DNA from 3 places in the Nocardioides ochotonae genome. Region 2 is predicted to be linked to each of the others. Evidence: predicted binding sites of a transcription regulator. Region 2 holds the regulator's gene; each other region holds the start of a gene.
The links. Region 2 encodes LexA, which represses DNA repair genes until DNA is damaged. Its sites were predicted from a motif close to TCGAACANNTGTTCGA; they were not measured.

Region 1: the regulator LexA is predicted to act here: its motif matches at 3,908-3,923, upstream of HBO46_RS12420 (HNH endonuclease signature motif containing protein).
Region 3: the regulator LexA is predicted to act here: its motif matches at 2,007-2,022, upstream of recA (recombinase RecA).

What each region holds. Positions count from the first base shown of each region.
Region 1 covers NZ_CP061769.1:2,563,821-2,569,655, forward strand. Annotated here, with positions in the region: gene HBO46_RS12390 (HhH-GDP family DNA glycosylase) at 1-164, shown strand, start outside; gene HBO46_RS12395 (HNH endonuclease signature motif containing protein) at 198-1,496, opposite strand; gene HBO46_RS12400 (hypothetical protein) at 1,576-1,731, opposite strand; gene HBO46_RS12405 (DUF7218 family protein) at 1,734-1,940, opposite strand; gene HBO46_RS12410 (acetate/propionate family kinase) at 2,057-3,184, shown strand; partial or broken gene HBO46_RS12415 (hypothetical protein) at 3,499-3,784, opposite strand; gene HBO46_RS12420 (HNH endonuclease signature motif containing protein) at 3,936-5,246, shown strand; gene HBO46_RS12425 (phosphoketolase family protein) at 5,335-5,835, opposite strand, start outside.
Region 2 covers NZ_CP061769.1:3,636,720-3,642,554, forward strand. Annotated here, with positions in the region: gene HBO46_RS17465 (hypothetical protein) at 179-562, shown strand; gene HBO46_RS17470 (LysM peptidoglycan-binding domain-containing protein) at 704-1,051, opposite strand; gene lexA (transcriptional repressor LexA) at 1,424-2,146, shown strand; gene HBO46_RS17480 (ATP-dependent DNA helicase) at 2,283-4,277, opposite strand; gene HBO46_RS17485 (SGNH/GDSL hydrolase family protein) at 4,321-4,971, opposite strand; gene hflX (GTPase HflX) at 5,199-5,835, opposite strand, start outside.
Region 3 covers NZ_CP061769.1:2,422,814-2,428,648, reverse strand. Annotated here, with positions in the region: gene HBO46_RS11795 (ABC transporter ATP-binding protein) at 1-53, shown strand, start outside; gene HBO46_RS11790 (ABC transporter permease) at 53-901, shown strand; gene HBO46_RS11785 (ABC transporter permease) at 898-1,704, shown strand; gene HBO46_RS11780 (DUF3046 domain-containing protein) at 1,758-1,952, shown strand; gene recA (recombinase RecA) at 2,143-3,204, shown strand; gene HBO46_RS11770 (regulatory protein RecX) at 3,216-3,968, shown strand; gene HBO46_RS11765 (phosphoribosyltransferase) at 4,018-4,515, shown strand; gene HBO46_RS11760 (PPK2 family polyphosphate kinase) at 4,581-5,426, shown strand; gene HBO46_RS11755 (peptidase associated/transthyretin-like domain-containing protein) at 5,458-5,835, opposite strand, start outside.

The DNA.
Region 1 (5,835 bases), 1.1 Mb from region 2:
AGCTCACCGCCAAGGGGGCCGAGCGGCTCGGGCTGCCCACCTCATCCGACGCGCTGGCGGGCCTGGTGCCCGACCGGGACCTGCCCCGGCTGGTCGCCGGCTGCGTGCGGGCCGCCCGCGACAAGTTGGTCGTCGACGACGTGCGGGGTGCTGGGCCGACCTGAGGGGTCTCGGCAGGCTCGACCGACGAAACGCGGTCAGTCGTCGGGCGGATGGGCGGTGACGAGCCGCGTGGTGCCGCCGTCCTTGATCAGGTGCAACCCGTGCGGGGATCGCCAGAGGTAGGTCGCGGCGTCGGTCTTGTCGTAGGTCCAGGCGGTGTGGGTCTTGGCCCGGTGATGTCGCCGGCACAGCGGGGCGAGGTTGCACGAGCAGGTCGAGCCACCCGCACCGTGGGCGACGACGTGGTCGGTGTCGCAGCGCCGGGCGGGTCGCTCGCACCACGGGAACGCGCAGACCGGTTGGGCGAGACGGGCCTGCTCGATCAGCTTGTCCGGAACCGCGTAGGCGTCGGTGTGGTGGTGGGCATCGAGATCGATCACCGGCTTGATCACCACCTGCGCGTCGCCGCACCAGTCGCGGACCTGCTCGGTCGACACGATCGACCGCGTCTCCTCGATGTGGGCGACGCCCGGCTCGTCACGGCTGATCGCCGCCTCCGACAGGTGCACGTGGATGACGACCTGGCGAGGCTTCACCACCGACGCGGCACCCTCGCCAGTCTCTGCCCGCAGGTCGAACGCGAGCTGGCGTCGGGCGAGCTCACCGGCCGCCATCGAGCGCCGCACGTCCAACGACTCGGTCGAGCCGAGGGCGGCGAGCTCCTCCGCGCCGTGGCGGATCGCGGCATCCAGGTCGAGGGCGTCGGCGAGGTCGAGGACGCCTTCCACCCACGCGGTGCCGTCGTGGGTCACGTCACGGGTCCGGACCTCGAACCGGCGCCCGTCCGCGGCCTGACGGCGCCGCTTCTCCGCACCTTCGGGATCGAACGTCGCCCGGGCGTGGTCGACGAGCCGCTCGATCTCTGCCCAGCCGACCTTGCCGACGACCGCAGCGAGCTGACGGTCGACGAAGTCGGCACCCTCGGGCGGAAGAGCGAGGGTCAACTGCGCGAGCCGACGTCCCTTCCAGACCGGCACCACACCGGCCCGCATCATCTTCCACGTGCGCGGGAGCCGGTGCGCCAGCTCGAGCGCGGATCCGACCAGCGCCCGCGCGGAATCCGTCGACATCCCGAGCGCGGCACCCAGCTCCATCGGCGCGAACTCCGCCACCAGCGGGGTGCCCTCGCCACCGAGCGGCACCGCCACCTCGGCGAAGATCCAGCCGTCTGTCGATGCCGCGTCCGAGACCGACTCGGCCGGGTGCATCGCCGCCCACGCCAACGCCGCGTCCAGGACGTCGAACTCCGCGCGCTGGACCGCAGCCCGTCGGCACTGCGCGAACGCCAGCACGGCGGCTGGAGTGTCGCAGTCGGGGAGCTCGGGGTCGACCATGCCTCATCCTACTCGAACGCACGTTCGAGGAGAAGCGTGGGCGGTGAACCCGAAGGTAAAGACTTCAGGGACGAGTGGGTCAGCGCTCCCGGCGTTCGCGCTCCTCGCGGTCGCGGCGGGCATCCTCGGCGAGGTCGCGGCGGATGCCCTCGGCGCGGCTGCGCTCGAAGAGCAGGATCGCCGCCACGACACCGGCGGTGAGGAGGATCGTCAGGATCAGGCCGAACAGGGTCATGGTCAGTGGCTGGCCTTGCCGCCCTTGCGGCCGGCCTCCTTCTTCTGCGCGGTCGTGCCGCCCTGCGTGGCGTTGCGGCCCTTGCCGGACTGCTCACCGCCGTGCTTCGAGGAGTCCTTGGCGTCCGCGATCCTCGCGGCCCGCTCCTTCGACATGCCCTTGTCCTTGAGGGCCTCGTACTGCTTCTGGTTCTTGATGTTCCCGGCCATCTGGCACCCCCGACTCGCTCACGGTTGCCGGACGCGGTACCCGGCCGCGTCACGCACATGCGCGACAGCGTCGGTGCCCACGGCTACCGTGCAAGGACCTCGGAAGGGAGTCCGGCATGTCCGATCGGCCCGTGCTCGTCCTCAACGCCGGCTCCTCCTCGCTGAAGTACCAGGTGCTGCGTCCCGGCACCGGCGAGTCGCTGCTCGGCGGCCACCTCGAGCGGCTGCACCACGACGACTTCGCCGCCGCCCTGCTCCGCGTCAGCGCGGAGTTGGCGGACGCCGGCCTCGGCGCCGACGCGCTCGCGGCGGTCGGGCACCGGGTGGTCCACGGCGGCTCCCGCTTCGTGGTGCCGACGCTGGTCGACGACGCCGTCCTGGCCGGCCTCGAGGAGCTCGTGCCGCTGGCCCCGCTGCACAACCCGCCGGCGATCGAGGGCGTGCGCCACGCGCGAGAGGTCTACCCGGACCTGCCGCAGGTCGCGGTCTTCGACACCGCGTTCTTCGCCGACCTGCCGGTCGAGGCCGCGACGTACGCCGTGGACCGCACGCTCGCGGAGCGCCACGGCATCCGGCGCTACGGCGCGCACGGCATCAGCCACCACTACGTCGCCGCCGAGGTCGCGGCGTTCCTCGGCCGCCCGCTCGCCGAGCTCGACCAGATCGTCCTCCACCTCGGCAACGGCGCCTCGGCCACCGCGATCCAGGGCGGGCGCCCGGTCGAGACCTCGATGGGCCTGACCCCGCTCGAAGGACTGGTGATGGGCACCCGCGGCGGCGACCTCGACCCCGGCGTGCTGCTGCACCTGCTGCGCGTCGGCGGCCTCGACGTCGATCAGCTCGACGACCTGCTGCACCACCGCTCCGGCCTCCGCGGACTGTGCGGACTCCAGGACTTCCGCGACCTCCAGGCGGCCCGCGACGCCGGTGACGAGGCTGCCACGACCGCGTACGCCGTCTACTGCCACCGGCTGCGCAAGTACCTCGGCGCCTACCTCGCCGTGCTCGGCGGCGCCGACGTCATCACCTTCACCGCGGGCGCCGGCGAGCACGTCCCCCGCCTGCGCGCCGACGTCCTCGCCGGCCTCGAACGGCTCGGGATCATCGTCGATCCCGTCCACAACGGCACGGCCCGTGGCCCCGCCCGCATCTCCGCCGACGACTCCGAGGTGACGGTGCTGGTCGTCCCCACCCGCGAGGAGCTCTCGATCGCCCGGCAGGTCGTCGAGGCGTTGGCGGACTGAGCGTCCTCGACGCGGTGACGGTGACGGTGACCTGGATGCTCGGCTCGCACGAACCCCGGATCGGGCACCTGCGCCACCGGACCACCTCGAGCGCGGCCAAGGGGTCGGTCCTCGGTGCCTTCGTGGGTGCGCTGGCGCCCCGCTCAGTGGGCGGGCACCGAGCGGGCGCCCCACTGCCCGCCGTCGAGCTCCGAGGTCCCTGGGTGTTGTAGACCTCGTCGAACGCGTCGACCTTGGCCTGCAGCTGGGCCAGCTGGTGGACCACGTCATGGCTCTGAGTGTCGAGCCGATCACCGACAAGCCCTCTCGCCCCAGGCGACATGGGACGCCGCCGCGTAGCGGGAGTGGTCATCGATGAGCTGGAAGATCACGCACTTGCGCCCACGGGTCAGGACGTACTCGGTGGCGTCGAGCTGCCAGCACGCGTTCGGGGCCGGGTAGACGAACCGTCGCGACCGGGCACGGATCGCGTAGAACGTCTTACGTGAGATCGGGATGCTCTTCGCAGAACGTGGTCACCGCGCCTCGTGGCGGATCCTCAGGCCACTGGACGATCGCGAGACGGACACGAGGATCGACAGGCTCATTGGCGGAAGGCACCCCACCAGAGAGCCAGAAGTGTCACCACCAAGCACCCCAGTTGTGTCACCGATGTCCTGACACAGAACCGTCACCGATGTCTTGAGACATGACATCGAGACCGTGGTGGAAAGACTCTTGTCGTCGAACGTGCGTTCGAGTAGGATGAGGCATGGCCGACCCCGAGCTCCCCGACTGCGACTCCCCAGCTGCTGTGCTGGCGTTCGCGCAGGCCCGTCGGGCGGCGGCCCAGCGGGCGGAGATCGACGTCCTGGAGGCGGCCCTGGTGTGGGCGTCGATGCACCCGGAGGAGTCGGTCGCCGAGGTGGCGCCGACGACCGGGCTGGTGTTCGGGGAGGTGGCCGTCCCGCTGGCCGGTGAGGGGGCGCCGCTGGTGGCGGAGTTCGCGCCGATGGAGTTCGGCGCCGCGCTCGGCATGTCCACCGACTCGGCCCGCTCGCTGGTCGGTGACGCGCTCGAGCTGGCCCACCGGTTGAAGCGCACCTGGCAGTTGGTCCGCGCCGGCAGGGTCCCGCTGTGGAAGGCCCGGCGACTCGCGCAGCTGACGACCGCTCTGCCGATGGACGGTGCCGAGTTCGTGGACCGCCAGCTCGCCGCCTTCGTCGGAAAGATCAGCTGGGCCGGGATCGAGCGGCTCGTCGACCAGGCCCGCGTCGCGTTCGACCCCGAGGGTGCGGAGGAGGACCGACTCGCTGCCGCCGAGTCGCGCCGCTTCGACGTCCACACGCGCGAAGCCAGCCACGACGGGACCGTCCACGTCGAGGGTGTCCTCGACCTCGCCGACGCGATCGACCTCGACACCGCGATCCGGCAGGGCGCCGAGGAGCTCGCGACTCTCGGGTCGACCGAGCCCCTCGACGTGCGCCGCTCGATGGCCGCCGGGGAGCTCGCCCGACGCCAGCTGGCCCTCGACCTGCGCGCCGAGGCCGGCAGCGCCGGCGTAGACGCTGCCTCGGTGGTGAAGCCGCGCCAGGTCGTCATCCACGTCCATCTGTCCCACGCCGCGATCACTCGCAACGAGGCGGGCATCGCGCACGTCGAGGAGACCCGGTCCATCGTGTCGACCGAGCAGGTCCGCGACTGGTGCAGCAGCGACGCCCTGGTGGTCATCAAGCCGGTCATCGACCTCGAGGCCCACCACCACACCGACGCCTACGCCATCCCCGACCGCCTCGTCGACCAGACCCGTCTGGTCCAGCCGATGTGTGCGTTCCCGTGGTGCGAACGCCCGGCCCGCCGCTGCGACACCGACCACGTCGTCGCCCACGGGACCGATGGCCCGACGTGCTCCTGCAACCTTGCGCCGCTGTGCCGCCGACACCATCGCGCCAAGACCCACACCGCGTGGACCTACGACAAGACCGACGCCGCGACCTACCTCTGGCGATCACCGCACGGACTTCACCTCGTGAAGGACCAAGGCACCACCCGCCTCGTCACCGCGCACCCGCCGGACGAGTAGATCGACCGCCCCGGACCCCGCCGACACCTTGCCGGCGGGGCCACACCGCTGCGTGGGTCTCGACAAGCTCGACCGACGACAGCGGGCCTCAGCGCTGCTCGGACGAGACCGAGGGGCGGGCGGTGGTGGAGGGTGAGGCGCCGCGGGCGGGGGTGGCGCCGGGGGTCCAGGACCAGTCACGGACCTCCGGCAGGTCCTCGCCGTACTCACGCGTCCACTGGTGCGCCCGGCGGCGGGTGTCGACCATCCGCTGGCGCAGGGCGGCGGCGCGCTGTCCGAGCGAGGGCACCCGGTCGATGACGTCCATGACCAGGTGGAAGCGGTCGAGGTCGTTCATCATCACCATGTCGAAGGGCGTGGTGGTCGTGCCCTCCTCCTTGTAGCCGCGGACGTGCAGGTTGGCGTGGTTGGTGCGGCGGTAGGTCAGCCGGTGGATCAGCCACGGGTAGCCGTGGTAGGCGAAGACCACCGGCTTGTCGGCGGTGAAGACGGTGTCGAAGTCGCGCGCCGAGAGCCCGTGCGGGTGCTCGGTGTCGTCCTGCAGGCGCATCAGGTCCACGACATTGACGAAGCGGACCTTCAGCTCGGG
Region 2 (5,835 bases):
CTGCAAGCCCGCGACGCCCGTTTTCCCCTCCCGGTACGGACCGCTCCGTAACCGCAGGTCAGAGCCCTGTCGCACCGCACTCGGCACCGACGCCGCCGGGTCGGGGCTGGCAGGAAAGCCCCCGCGCGAACATGCGGGTCGCCGCGCGCCGAGGTCCGTCATCAGCGACAATGACGGCGTGGCAAGCAAGGGCAAGCGGGCAGGTTCGAGGCGGGGCACCAAGAAGGCGCCGACCTGGCGACCACGCCTGCTCGGCCTGGCCGGGTGCGTCACCCTGGCGGTGGTCGCCTGGGGCTATCTGGTCTACGCCGCGATCGACTTCGGCGCCAGCGCCCGCGGCGGCGACACCGAGGGCTGGTGGCTCCTGGCCCTCGCCTCGATGGGCGCCGTGGCGTGCCTGTTCGTCGCGCTCATGCTCATCGCCCGCCTACTGCGCGAGCTCGGCATCACCTCCGACCCGAACACGCCCGACTCCGCCCTCCCGGCGCCGCACCCCGCTCAACCGGAGCACACCGCCGCCCCACGGGCCACCGCCCCGGGCGGACGGCGCGCGGCGCGCTGAGCACCCAGCCCTGACCACCGGGCACCGGGGATCGGACGCCTCCGCACATGAAACAGGGGGCGGGACCTCATGGTCCCGCCCCCCGCTCTTCCCCTGCTCGCCGGTCGGGGTCGAGGCGACCGGCGATGTCTGGATGTGGCGTCAGCTGGTGGGCACCGCCAGGCGCTGACCGGCGATGAGCATCGGGGACTCGAGGGCGTTGAGCCGCTCGATGTGACGCATCGCCTCACGCACGTCGCCGTCGTCACTGATCTCCGAGGCGATCTCCCACAGGGTCTGGCCAGTGCCGACCGTGATGACCTCCGTGGGCTCCGCCTGACCCTTCTCCGCCGTGGCCATCGAGCCGCCGGCGAGGGCGAACCCCACGGCGAGCAGCACCGCGACGCAGAACCCGAAGATCACCGCGCGACCTCGGCGGGTGAGTCGCACCGACTGACCGCTCGTCGGGCGAGCGGGGGCGATCGCGATTGCGGGGTGCAGCGTGCTCATGATGGCTCCTGGGGAAGTGCCGGGAAGTGCAGGAAAGTGCGTCGGCCGCGGATCGCGGCGTCAGAGGATGTCTAACGCCCGCCACCGACAGTCCCGCCGGAACAGGACCAGATCAGCGGTTCGACCAGACGTTCGATCGAACATGTGTACGACGTTAGATCAGGTGTTCGAGGAACGCAAGCACCTGAGCGAACAAATGTTCGAGGCACCTCGAGGGTCGAGGTCCGCGACCGGCCCGCGACACGCCCTTCGAACAGATGTTTGAACTCTGGGGGTGGGAGTCGCTACGGTGGCCTCACGCCACCGACCCGGGGACGACTACCGGGCGAGCGGGCACCGACAACCCGGACCACGACCCGAGGGAAGGCACAGATGGCCAAGAAGAAGAGCGACGGGGTCGCTGAGCTCCCCGACGGTCCCGCCGACGCGACCGGGCTCACCCCGCGCCAGGTGCGGGTCCTGACCCACATCACCGACTGCATCGAGAAGCGCGGCTACCCGCCGAGCATGCGCGAGATCGGGCAGGCGGTCGGCCTGACCAGCTCCTCGAGCGTCGCGCACCAGCTGAAGGTCCTCGAGCAGAAGGGCTTCATCAAGCGCGACCCGCACCGCCCGCGCGCCCTCGAGGTGTTCCTGCCCGAGGTGATGGCCGCACGCAAGGCGATGTCCTCGGGCGAGGGATCCTCGATCGACGAGACCGGCATCGGCGACAGCGTGCCGGCCCCGTCGTACGTGCCCGTCGTGGGTCGGATCGCCGCGGGTGGGCCGATCCTGGCCGAGGAGCGGGTCGAGGACGTCTTCCCGCTGCCGCGCCAGCTGGTCGGCGACGGGCAGCTGTTCCTCCTCGAGGTCTCCGGCGACTCGATGATCGACGCCGCCGTCTGCAACGGCGACTACGTGGTGATCCGCCAGCAGCAGACCGCCAACAACGGCGACATGGTGGCCGCGCTCATCGACGGCGAGGCCACGGTGAAGACCTTCCAGCGCAAGGACGGCAAGGTCTGGCTGCTCCCCCACAACGACGCCTACGAGCCCATCGACGGCACCCACGCATCGATCCTGGGCAAGGTCACCGCGGTCCTGCGCCGGGTCTGATCCCGGCACGGATCGACGCAGCGCGGCTCTGACCGGGGCTGGCGCGGGGTGACACGCTCACCCCGCGCCAGCCCCGTCGCCGTTGCGAGGTCCTCGCTCGTCGCGCACGCGGCGCGATGCCGGCCGGCGGAGCGGCTCAGGCGGAGGGCTTGCCCGCGAGCCGGGCCAGCGCCTGGCGCACGATCCCCGGGTCGGTGGTCGTCCACATCGAGGGCAGGCTGGCCTTGAGGAAGCCGCCGTAGCGCGCGGTCGCCAGCCTCGGGTCGAGGACCGCGACCACGCCGCGGTCGGAGGTCGTGCGGATCAACCGACCGGCGCCCTGGGCCATCAGCAGCGCGGCATGGGTGGCGGCGACCTGCATGAACCCGTTGCCGCCGGCCTTGTCGGCCGCCTTCTGCCGCGCCGACATCAGCGGGTCGTCGGGGCGCGGGAACGGGATCCGGTCGATCAGCACCAGCTGGCAGGTCTCGCCGGGTACGTCGAGGCCCTGCCAGAGCGTCAGCGTGCCGAACAGGCAGGTGTGCGGGTCGGCGACGAACTGCTTGGCCAGCTCGGGCAGCTGGGCGTCGCCCTGCGCGAGCGTCGTCAGGTGCGGAAGCCGCTTGCGGACCTCCTCGGCCGCCGCCTCGGCCGCGCGGCGCGAGGAGAACAGGCCCAGCGCGCGCCCGTCGGCGGCGTCGATCAGCTCCACGATCTCGTCGAGCTGGGCCTTGACCAGCCCGTCGCGTCCCGGCGGCGGGAGGTGACGCGCGACGTAGAGGATGCCCTGCTGGCCGTAGTCGAACGGCGACCCGACGTCGAGGCCCCGCCAGGGCTGGCCCTCCCCCGGTGCGGCCGCGGTCGGCGAGCCGTCGATGATCCGCTCGGACGGCTTGAGCCCGACGCTGGTCGCGACCGAGCTGAAGTCGCCTCCGAGCATCAGGGTGGCCGAGGTGAACACGACGGTCTTCTCGTTGAGCAGCTTGTCGCGCATCTGGCCCCAGACCTGCAGCGGCGCCACACACAGCCGCGGGGGCATCCGCTCGGAGCCCTCGGTCATCCACAGGACGTCGGAGTCGAGCTCCGCGGCCATCCGCTCCGCGGTCGTGAAGACCTCCTGGAGCGTGCCGCGGGCCTGGGTGCGGCCGGCGTCGGCCTCCCCGTCGCGGTCCTTGTCCTTGGGGAACGCCGAGATCGCGGCGCGGGCGCTGTCACGGACCAGCACGAGCGCGTCCCCGAGGTCGACCGGGAGCTGCTCGAGGCGCCCCGGGCGGGCCTCGCCCATCGCGGCGCGCAGTGCGTCGGCGGCGTCGGAGAGGTCGTCGGCCTCGCTGCCGTCGACGTAGCGCTGGGCGCGCCGGGCGGCCCGCTCCACCTCGGCGGCCCACAGCTCGTCGGTGGCGGCCTGGGTGACCCGCTGGGTCAGCTCGTGGGCCTCGTCGATCACCACGACGTTGTAGTCGGGGATCATCGGGACGCCCTCGACCGCGTCGATCGCCAGCAGCGAGTGGTTGGTGATGATCAGGTGGGACTTCTGGGCCTTCTCCTTGGCCAGCTCGGCGAAGCACTCCTGACCGAAGGGGCACTTGGCGGCGCCGAGGCACTCGCGGTGGCTGACGCTGACCTGGCGCCACTCCTTGTCGGTGTGGCGCGGGGCGTTGTCGCGCTCGCCGCTGCCGCCGTCCTCGGCCTCCTTGTCGGCCCAGGCGCGCAGTTCGAGCACCTTGGCGCCCATGGAGCCCTCGGGCAGCTGCACCAGCGCACCCTGGTCGTCCGGCACGCCCTCACGGACCCGGTGGAGACAGGCGTAGTTGGAGCGGCCCTTCAGCACGGCGTACGACGTGTCGACGCCCGGCTGCCCCTTCAGCGCGGTGGTCAGGCGGGGGATGTCGCGCTCGACGAGCTGGTGCTGCAGCGCCAGCGTCGCGGTGGCGACGACGACCCGCTCGCGGTGCAGCAGGCTGGGCACGAGGTAGGCCAGCGACTTGCCGGTGCCGGTGCCGGCCTGGACGAGCAGGTGCTGCTCGTCCTCCATCGCCCGACCGACCGCCTCGGCCATCTGCACCTGTCCGGCGCGCTCGCTGCCGCCGAGCGCACGCACGGCCGTCGCGAGGACGTCGCGGACGGAGGTCTGCTCGACAGTGGAGGACACCGGAGAACCCTAACCGCGGCCACCGACGGCGCCGACGGCGTCCTCACAACCGTGTGAGCACCGCCGCGACCTGCTCGCCGAACGCCGTGTGCCCCTCGGGCGTGAGGTGCAGCCCGTCGGGAAGGTAGGGCAGCGCGAGCCCGGCCGTCGAGACGTACGTCGCGCCGTGCCGGGCGGCCAGCCGGGCCAGCAGCGCGTCCACGAGCCCGGCCTGCTCGGCACGTGTCGGGGCGGGCGGCGGGCCGACCACCACGAGCGGGCGCGCGCCGACCGCCTCGGTCAGGCGCCTGAACCCGGCGACGATCTCGACGTCGCCCTGGTCGTGGTCGTTGAGGCCGCCCTCGACCACGACGACCTCCGCACCCGGGTGCGCGCGCAGCGCAGCCGCGGCGCGGGTCGCGAAGGAGACGTCCCCGCACCCGCTCGCCTCCCGGCTGAAGCCGGAGCCGGAGAACCCCGCCACCCGTACCCGCCCCTCGAGGCGATCGGGCCACGCCGTCGCCGGGTCCTCGAGCAGCAGTCCGGCGGCGTAGGAGTCGCCGATCACGAGGACCTGGCGTCCCTCGCCGGTGACGATGCCCGCGCGGTCGGTGGCGGCGGCGGCGAAGCGCTCGCAGCGCCCGACGTTGTCACCGATGGCCTGTCCGGCCACCCATACCGTCGTGGTGGCCCCGACGATGAGGGCGGCGAGCACCGCCGCCACCCGGCGACGCCGCCAAGGCGACCGTCGGGGCAACCGTTCGGGCGTCGGCGCGACCGACCCACCAGCTGGAGGGGACCCGGCCCCGCGACGTCGCACCACACCATTGTCGGACAACGCGGCGTCCCCGGCACCCCTTTTCGCGTCGGCACGAGGACGCCGTGACCGATCCTCCCCCGACCCAGCACGCCCCGGTGCGTGACCGGGGCGCGCCGAGCCCGTCAGGCGGGAGCCGCGACGGCGTACTCCTCGAGCTCGCCGGCGAGGTCGGCGTTGGCGCGGCCGCTGACCAGCGTGCCCTCGGGGGTGTGCTCCAGGGACTCGATCTCGCCCTGCTGATGGATCCGGTTGACCAGGTCGCCGCGCTCGTAGGGCAGCAGCACCCGGAACTCCACGTCGGGACGCGGCAGCTCGCTCTCGATCACCGCGAGCGCCTTCGCGATGCCCTCGCCGGTCTTGGCGGAGACGACCACGCAGTGCGGCTCACGCTGCTGGAGCCGCGCGATCACCATCGGGTCGGCCTGGTCGGCCTTGTTGATGACGATCAGCTCGGGGACCCCGGCGGCGTCGATGTCGGCCAGCACCGCGCGGACCGCGGAGATCTGGCCCTCCGGGTCGGGGTGCGAGCCGTCCACGACGTGCAGGATCAGGTCGGCGTCGGCGACCTCCTCCAGCGTGGAGCGGAACGCCTCGACCAGCTGGTGGGGCAGGTGCCGCACGAAGCCGACGGTGTCGCTCATCGTGTAGACGCGCCCGTCCTCGGTCGTCGTACGACGCGTGGTGGGGTCGAGCGTGGCGAACAGCGAGTCCTCGACCAGCACCCCGGCGTTGGTGAGCCGGTTGAGCAGCGAGGACTTG
Region 3 (5,835 bases), 1.2 Mb from region 2:
CCAGCCTCGAGGACGTCTTCCTGCGGCTCACCGGCCGCACCCTGGTGGACTGATGAGCGCCCCCGGCACCGACCTGCCCGGCACCGCGGACACCGCGGTCGCCCCAGCGGGCGGTGGACTCACCCTCGCCGACGGCGTACGCCGCCAGGTCGACTACTGGCTGGTCGTGGTCCGCCGCACCTGGAAGGGCTCGGTCGTCTCCTCCTTCCTCTCCCCGCTGCTCTACGTCGTGGCGATGGGCGTCGTGCTCGGCGGCTTCATCCAGGGCGACCCCGACACCCTCGAGGGCGCGGACTCCTACCTCGCCTTCGTCGTGCCCGGCCTGATCGCCGCCCACGCGATGCAGACGGCGGTCAGCGAGACCACCTATCCGGTGATGGGCATGATCAAGTGGCAGAAGGTCTACGACTCGATGCTCGCCACCCCGCTGCAGGTCCACCACGTGGTGGCCGCGCATCTCGGCTTCGTCGCGGTGCGCCTGGCCACCACCTGCGCGGTCTACAACCTCGTGATGGCGCCGTTCGGGGTGTTCGCGACCTGGTGGGGCGCGGTCCTGGCGTTCCTCGCCCAGGTGCTGGTCGGCATGTGCTTCGCGACGCTGGTCTACGGCGTGAGCGCGCGGCTGCGCTCCGAGGAGGGCTTCGGAGTGATGTTCCGGCTCGGCGTCTTCCCGCTGTTCCTGTTCTCCGGCGCGTTCTTCCCGGTCGCCAACCTCGGCGAGGTCGGCGCGTGGGTGGCCCGGCTGACCCCGCTGTGGCAGGGCGTGAGCCTGTCGCGCATGTTCGCCCTCGACCACGTGACCTGGTGGCTGGCGGCGCTCAACGCGCTGGTGCTGGTCGTGCTGTGCGTGCTGGGCTGGTTCTGGTCGGTATCCGGCCTGCGCCGACGGATGGTCTCGTGACCACCCGCGGCGGGGCGCGTCCCGGGCCCGCACCGCTCGGCGCGGTGCAGGCCGTCGGGTTGCTGGTCCTGCGCAACTACCTGACCTACAAGAAGGCCTGGAAGCTCTACCTCACCGGCTTCCTCGAGCCGTTCCTCTACCTGCTCTCCATCGGCATCGGCGTGGGCCAGCTGATCGACACCTTCGAGTTCAACGGCGAGCCGATCCCGTACGCCGAGTTCGTCGCGCCGGCGATGCTCGCCGCCTCGGCGATGAACGGTGCGCTGATGGACTCGACGTTCAACGTGTTCTTCAAGCTGCGCTACCAGAAGCTCTACGACCAGATGCTGGCCACGCCGCTGACCACCGCCGACGTGGCGCGCGGCGAGATCGCCTGGGGCCAGCTGCGCGGGGCCAGCTACTCCGCGGCGTTCCTCCTCGTGATGGCGGGCATGGGGCTGGTGCACTCGTGGTGGGCGCTGCTGGCGCTGCCGGCCGCGCTGCTGATCGGCTTCGCCTTCAGCGCGGTGTGCATGGCGTTCACGACCTACCTGACCTCCTGGCAGGACTTCGAGAAGATCACCCTGGTGCAGCTGCCGCTGTTCTTGTTCTCCGCGACCTTCTTCCCGATCACCGCGCTCGACCCGTGGGCCCGCTGGCTCGTCGAGGTCACCCCGCTCTACCGCGGGGTCGTGCTCTGCCGCGAGCTGGTCACCGGCTCCGTGACCTCCGCCTCCGCGATCTCGGTCGTCTACCTGCTGGTGATGGGCGTGGCCGGGCTCCTCGTCGTACGCCGCCGCCTGGACCGGCTGCTCCTGCCCTGATCCGGCCACCCGGGGCTGGGGGAGGTCCCGGGGCCTGTTCTACGGTGTGGCCCATGAGGCACACGGAGTTCTGGGCACGCATGGAGCAGGCCCTGGGAGCCGGGTACTGCCGGGTGTGGGCCGACCAGTTCGTGATGGCCGAGCTCGGCGGACGCACGGCCAGCGAGGCGCTCGCCGCCGGCGAGTCGCCCAAGCAGGTGTGGGCAGCGGTGTGGCAGGCGCTCGAGCTCCCCGCCCGCGAGCGCTGAGCGTCACACCCGTCTGACGACGGCGCGCGCGACACGCGGCGCGCCGAGGCCATGTCGAACAGATGTTCGGGCTATGGTGTGTGCACAGGTACGACGCCGGGCGAGGTCGTCCACAGTCGCGACGAGCTGATCAGGCTTTGTCGGTGGCTCGCTCTAGCGTCGCAGACGTACCTGACACACCGACGAACAGATGGGGATTGACATGGCTGGTGGAGACCGCGAGAAGGCCTTGGATGCCGCGCTCGCCAATATCGAGAAGTCCTTCGGCAAGGGCTCGGTCATGCGCCTGGGCGATGAGACGCGCGCGCCGCTCGAGGTGATCCCCACCGGGTCGATCGCCCTCGACGTCGCCCTCGGCCTCGGTGGCCTGCCGCGTGGCCGCGTGGTCGAGATCTACGGCCCGGAGTCGTCGGGTAAGACCACCGTCGCGCTGCACGCCGTGGCCAGCGCCCAGGCCGCGGGCGGGATCGTCGCCTTCATCGACGCCGAGCACGCCCTCGACCCCGACTACGCCAAGGCGCTCGGTGTCGACACCGACGCGCTGCTGGTCTCCCAGCCCGACTCCGGTGAGCAGGCCCTGGAGATCGCCGACATGCTGGTCCGCTCGGGCGCGCTCTCCCTCATCGTCATCGACTCGGTGGCCGCGCTCGTGCCGCGCGCCGAGATCGAGGGCGAGATGGGTGACAGCCACGTCGGTCTGCAGGCGCGCCTGATGTCCCAGGCGCTGCGCAAGATGACCGGTGCGCTCAACAACTCCGGCACCACCGCCATCTTCATCAACCAGCTGCGCGAGAAGATCGGCGTGATGTTCGGTTCGCCCGAGACCACCACCGGTGGTCGCGCGCTGAAGTTCTACTCCTCGGTGCGCCTCGACGTGCGCCGCATCGAGACGCTGAAGAACGGCACCGACATGGTCGGCAACCGCACCCGCGTCAAGGTGGTCAAGAACAAGGTCGCCCCGCCGTTCAAGCAGGCCGAGTTCGACATCATGTACGGCAAGGGCATCAGCCGCGAGGGCGGCCTCATCGACGTCGGCGTCGAGGCGGGCCTGGTCCGCAAGGCCGGCGCCTGGTACACCTACGACGGCGACCAGCTCGGCCAGGGCAAGGAGAACTCCCGCAAGTTCCTCCAGGACAACCCCGACCTGGCCAACGAGCTCGAGAAGCGCATCCTCGAGAAGCTCGGCGTGATCCCGAGCGTCGAGACCGACGCCGTCGCGACGGCCGAGCCGATCGGCGTCGACGACTTCTGAGGGAGCTCCACGTGAGGGAGGACCGGCCGCCGCCGTCGTGGCTCGGTGACGTCTCGGCGGGTGTGGATGCGTGGACCCAACGCGCCTCCGCTCCGCCGTCGGCACCGGCCGACGGCCCGGACGACACCCCGGGCGACACCCCCGATGGCACCGGGCAGGAGCGTCCGAGCGGCCGGCGCAGCAGCGCTCGCGGCACCCGTCGTACGACGGGCGGCCGGCGCACGCGCCGGACGCCGCCCCCCGACGACGTCGCCGCGCTCGGGCCGCCCGCCGATCCGGAAGCCGTCGCGCGCAAGATCCTGCTCGACCAGCTGACCGGGCAGGCGCGCAGCCGCAAGGAGCTCGCCGACAAGCTCGCGGGCAAGGACGTCCCGCCCGAGATCGCCACCGCGCTGCTCGATCGCTTCGAGGAGGTCGGGCTGGTCGACGACGAGGCGTTCGCGCGGGCCTGGATCGCCAGTCGGCAGCCCGGCAAGGGCCTGGCCCGCCGGGCGCTGGCCCAGGAGCTGCGTCGCAAGGGGATCGACGACGAGGTCGCCCGCGACGCCCTCGACGAGATCGACCCGGCCGACGAGGAGGAGGCGGCGCGCCGACTGGTGCGCAAGAAGCTCCGCTCCCTGTCCCGGGTCGACGACCAGACCGCCACCCGGCGCCTGGTCGGGATGCTGGCCCGCAAGGGCTACTCCTCGGGCCTGGCGTTCTCCGTGGTGCGCGAGGAACTGGCCGACGCGGGCCGTGACGAGCCCGACATCGACCTGGACTGAGACCAGGCTCCCTCGGACCCCGCGGTCCACGGCGGTGCACAATGCGAGGGTGGCCGACGATGAGCGCGAGATCCTGACCTATGAGCTGTTCGGTGTGGCCGTGCGCGAGCTGGCCCAGCAGGTGGTCGACTCCGGTTACCAGCCCGACCTGGTGCTGGCGATCGCCCGCGGCGGGCTCGGCCTCGGCATGGGCCTGGGCTACGCCCTGGACGTGAAGAACCTCTCTGCGGTCAACGTGGAGTTCTACACCGGCGTCGACCAGCGCCTCGACGTGCCGATGATGCTGCCGCCGACCCCGGCGGCCGTGGACCTGTCCGGGCTGAAGGTGCTCGTCGCCGACGACGTCGCCGACAGCGGTCGCACCCTCCAGGTGGTCCGCGAGTTCTGCGGTGACCACGTCGCGGAGGCGCGCACCGCCGTCATCTACGAGAAGCCGTGGTCGGTCGTGAAGCCGGACTACACCTGGCGTCGCACCGAGAAGTGGATCAACTTCCCGTGGTCGAGCGAGCCGCCGCTCGTCGACCGCCGGGGCGGCCTCGCGCACTGACCGCGCGCCGGACCGCGACGCCGGCAACGCGTCGAGGGCTTGACACCGCCCGCGAGGATCGAGTCATGGCGATCGCCCACCCGACCCGGCTGGCTCCGGGTCCCGTCGACCTGAGGGCCGTCGACACCCGCACCACGCCGGGCTTCGACGGCGACAAGGCAGCCGGGCAGGCAGCGCTCGAGCTTCTCGGCCGCGAGCTCACCGAGCTGCAGGAACGGCTCTTCGCCCACGGTCGGGTGGGCGGACGACAGCGGCTGCTGCTGGTGCTCCAGGGCATGGACACATCCGGCAAGGGCGGGACCGTCCGCAAGACCGTCGGGCTGGTGGACCCCCAGGGCGTGCGCACGGTGTCCTTCCGGGCGCCGACCGCGGAGGAGCGCGCGCACGACTTCCTGTGGCGTGTGCGCCGGGTGCTGCCTCCGGCCGGTGACCTCGGGGTCTTCGACCGCTCCCACTACGAGGACGTCCTCGTCGCGCGGGTGCGCGGGCTGGCGGATCCCGCGGAGATCGAGCGCCGCATGGAGGCGATCAACGCCTTCGAGGCCGAGCTCGTCGACGACGGCGTGACGATCGTGAAGTGCCTGCTGCACATCAGCCCGGAGGAGCAGCTCGCCCGGCTGCTGGCACGACTCGACGACCCGGCCAAGCACTGGAAGTTCAGCCCCGACGACATCGACGACCGGGCCCGCTGGGGGGAGTACCGCGCCGCCTACGAGGCCGCGCTGTGCCGCACGAACACCGACGCGGCACCCTGGTTCCTGGTGCCGGCCGACCGCAAGTGGTACCGCAACCTGGCGGTGGCGCAGATCCTGCTGGCGGCGCTGCGGGAGATGGACCTCGCGTGGCCGCCCGCGGACTTCGACGTGGACGCCGAACGGGCCAGGCTGCTCGGCACGGAGCCGAGCGCCTGACCCGTTCGGAGGCGACGCTGGGTGGGAGTGATCAGTACGTGTAGCCACGCACGATCGTCTTGGCGAACTTCTTGTTGCCCTTGAAGGTGATCTTCCACTGGAACCGGCCGGTGCGCGGGGCCGGCAGGTACACCGTGAAGCGGCCCTTCTTGTCGGTCTTCAGGGTGCGGAAGCCCTTCCACTTCTTGCCGGCCTTCTTCTGGACGACGACCCCGACCTTGCCCTTGGGGCTGACCTTGCCCTTGAAACCAGCGCGCTTGCCGCTGATGCCCTGGATGGACAGCTTGCGCTGCACCTTCTGGGTCTTCTCGATGCTCGAGCTGCTGTAGGCGGAGGTGCCGCCGTACACGGCGCGGTAGGTGCCGTTCTGGCGCGCCTTGATGGAGTCGTAGAGGTAGGCGGTCGAGGA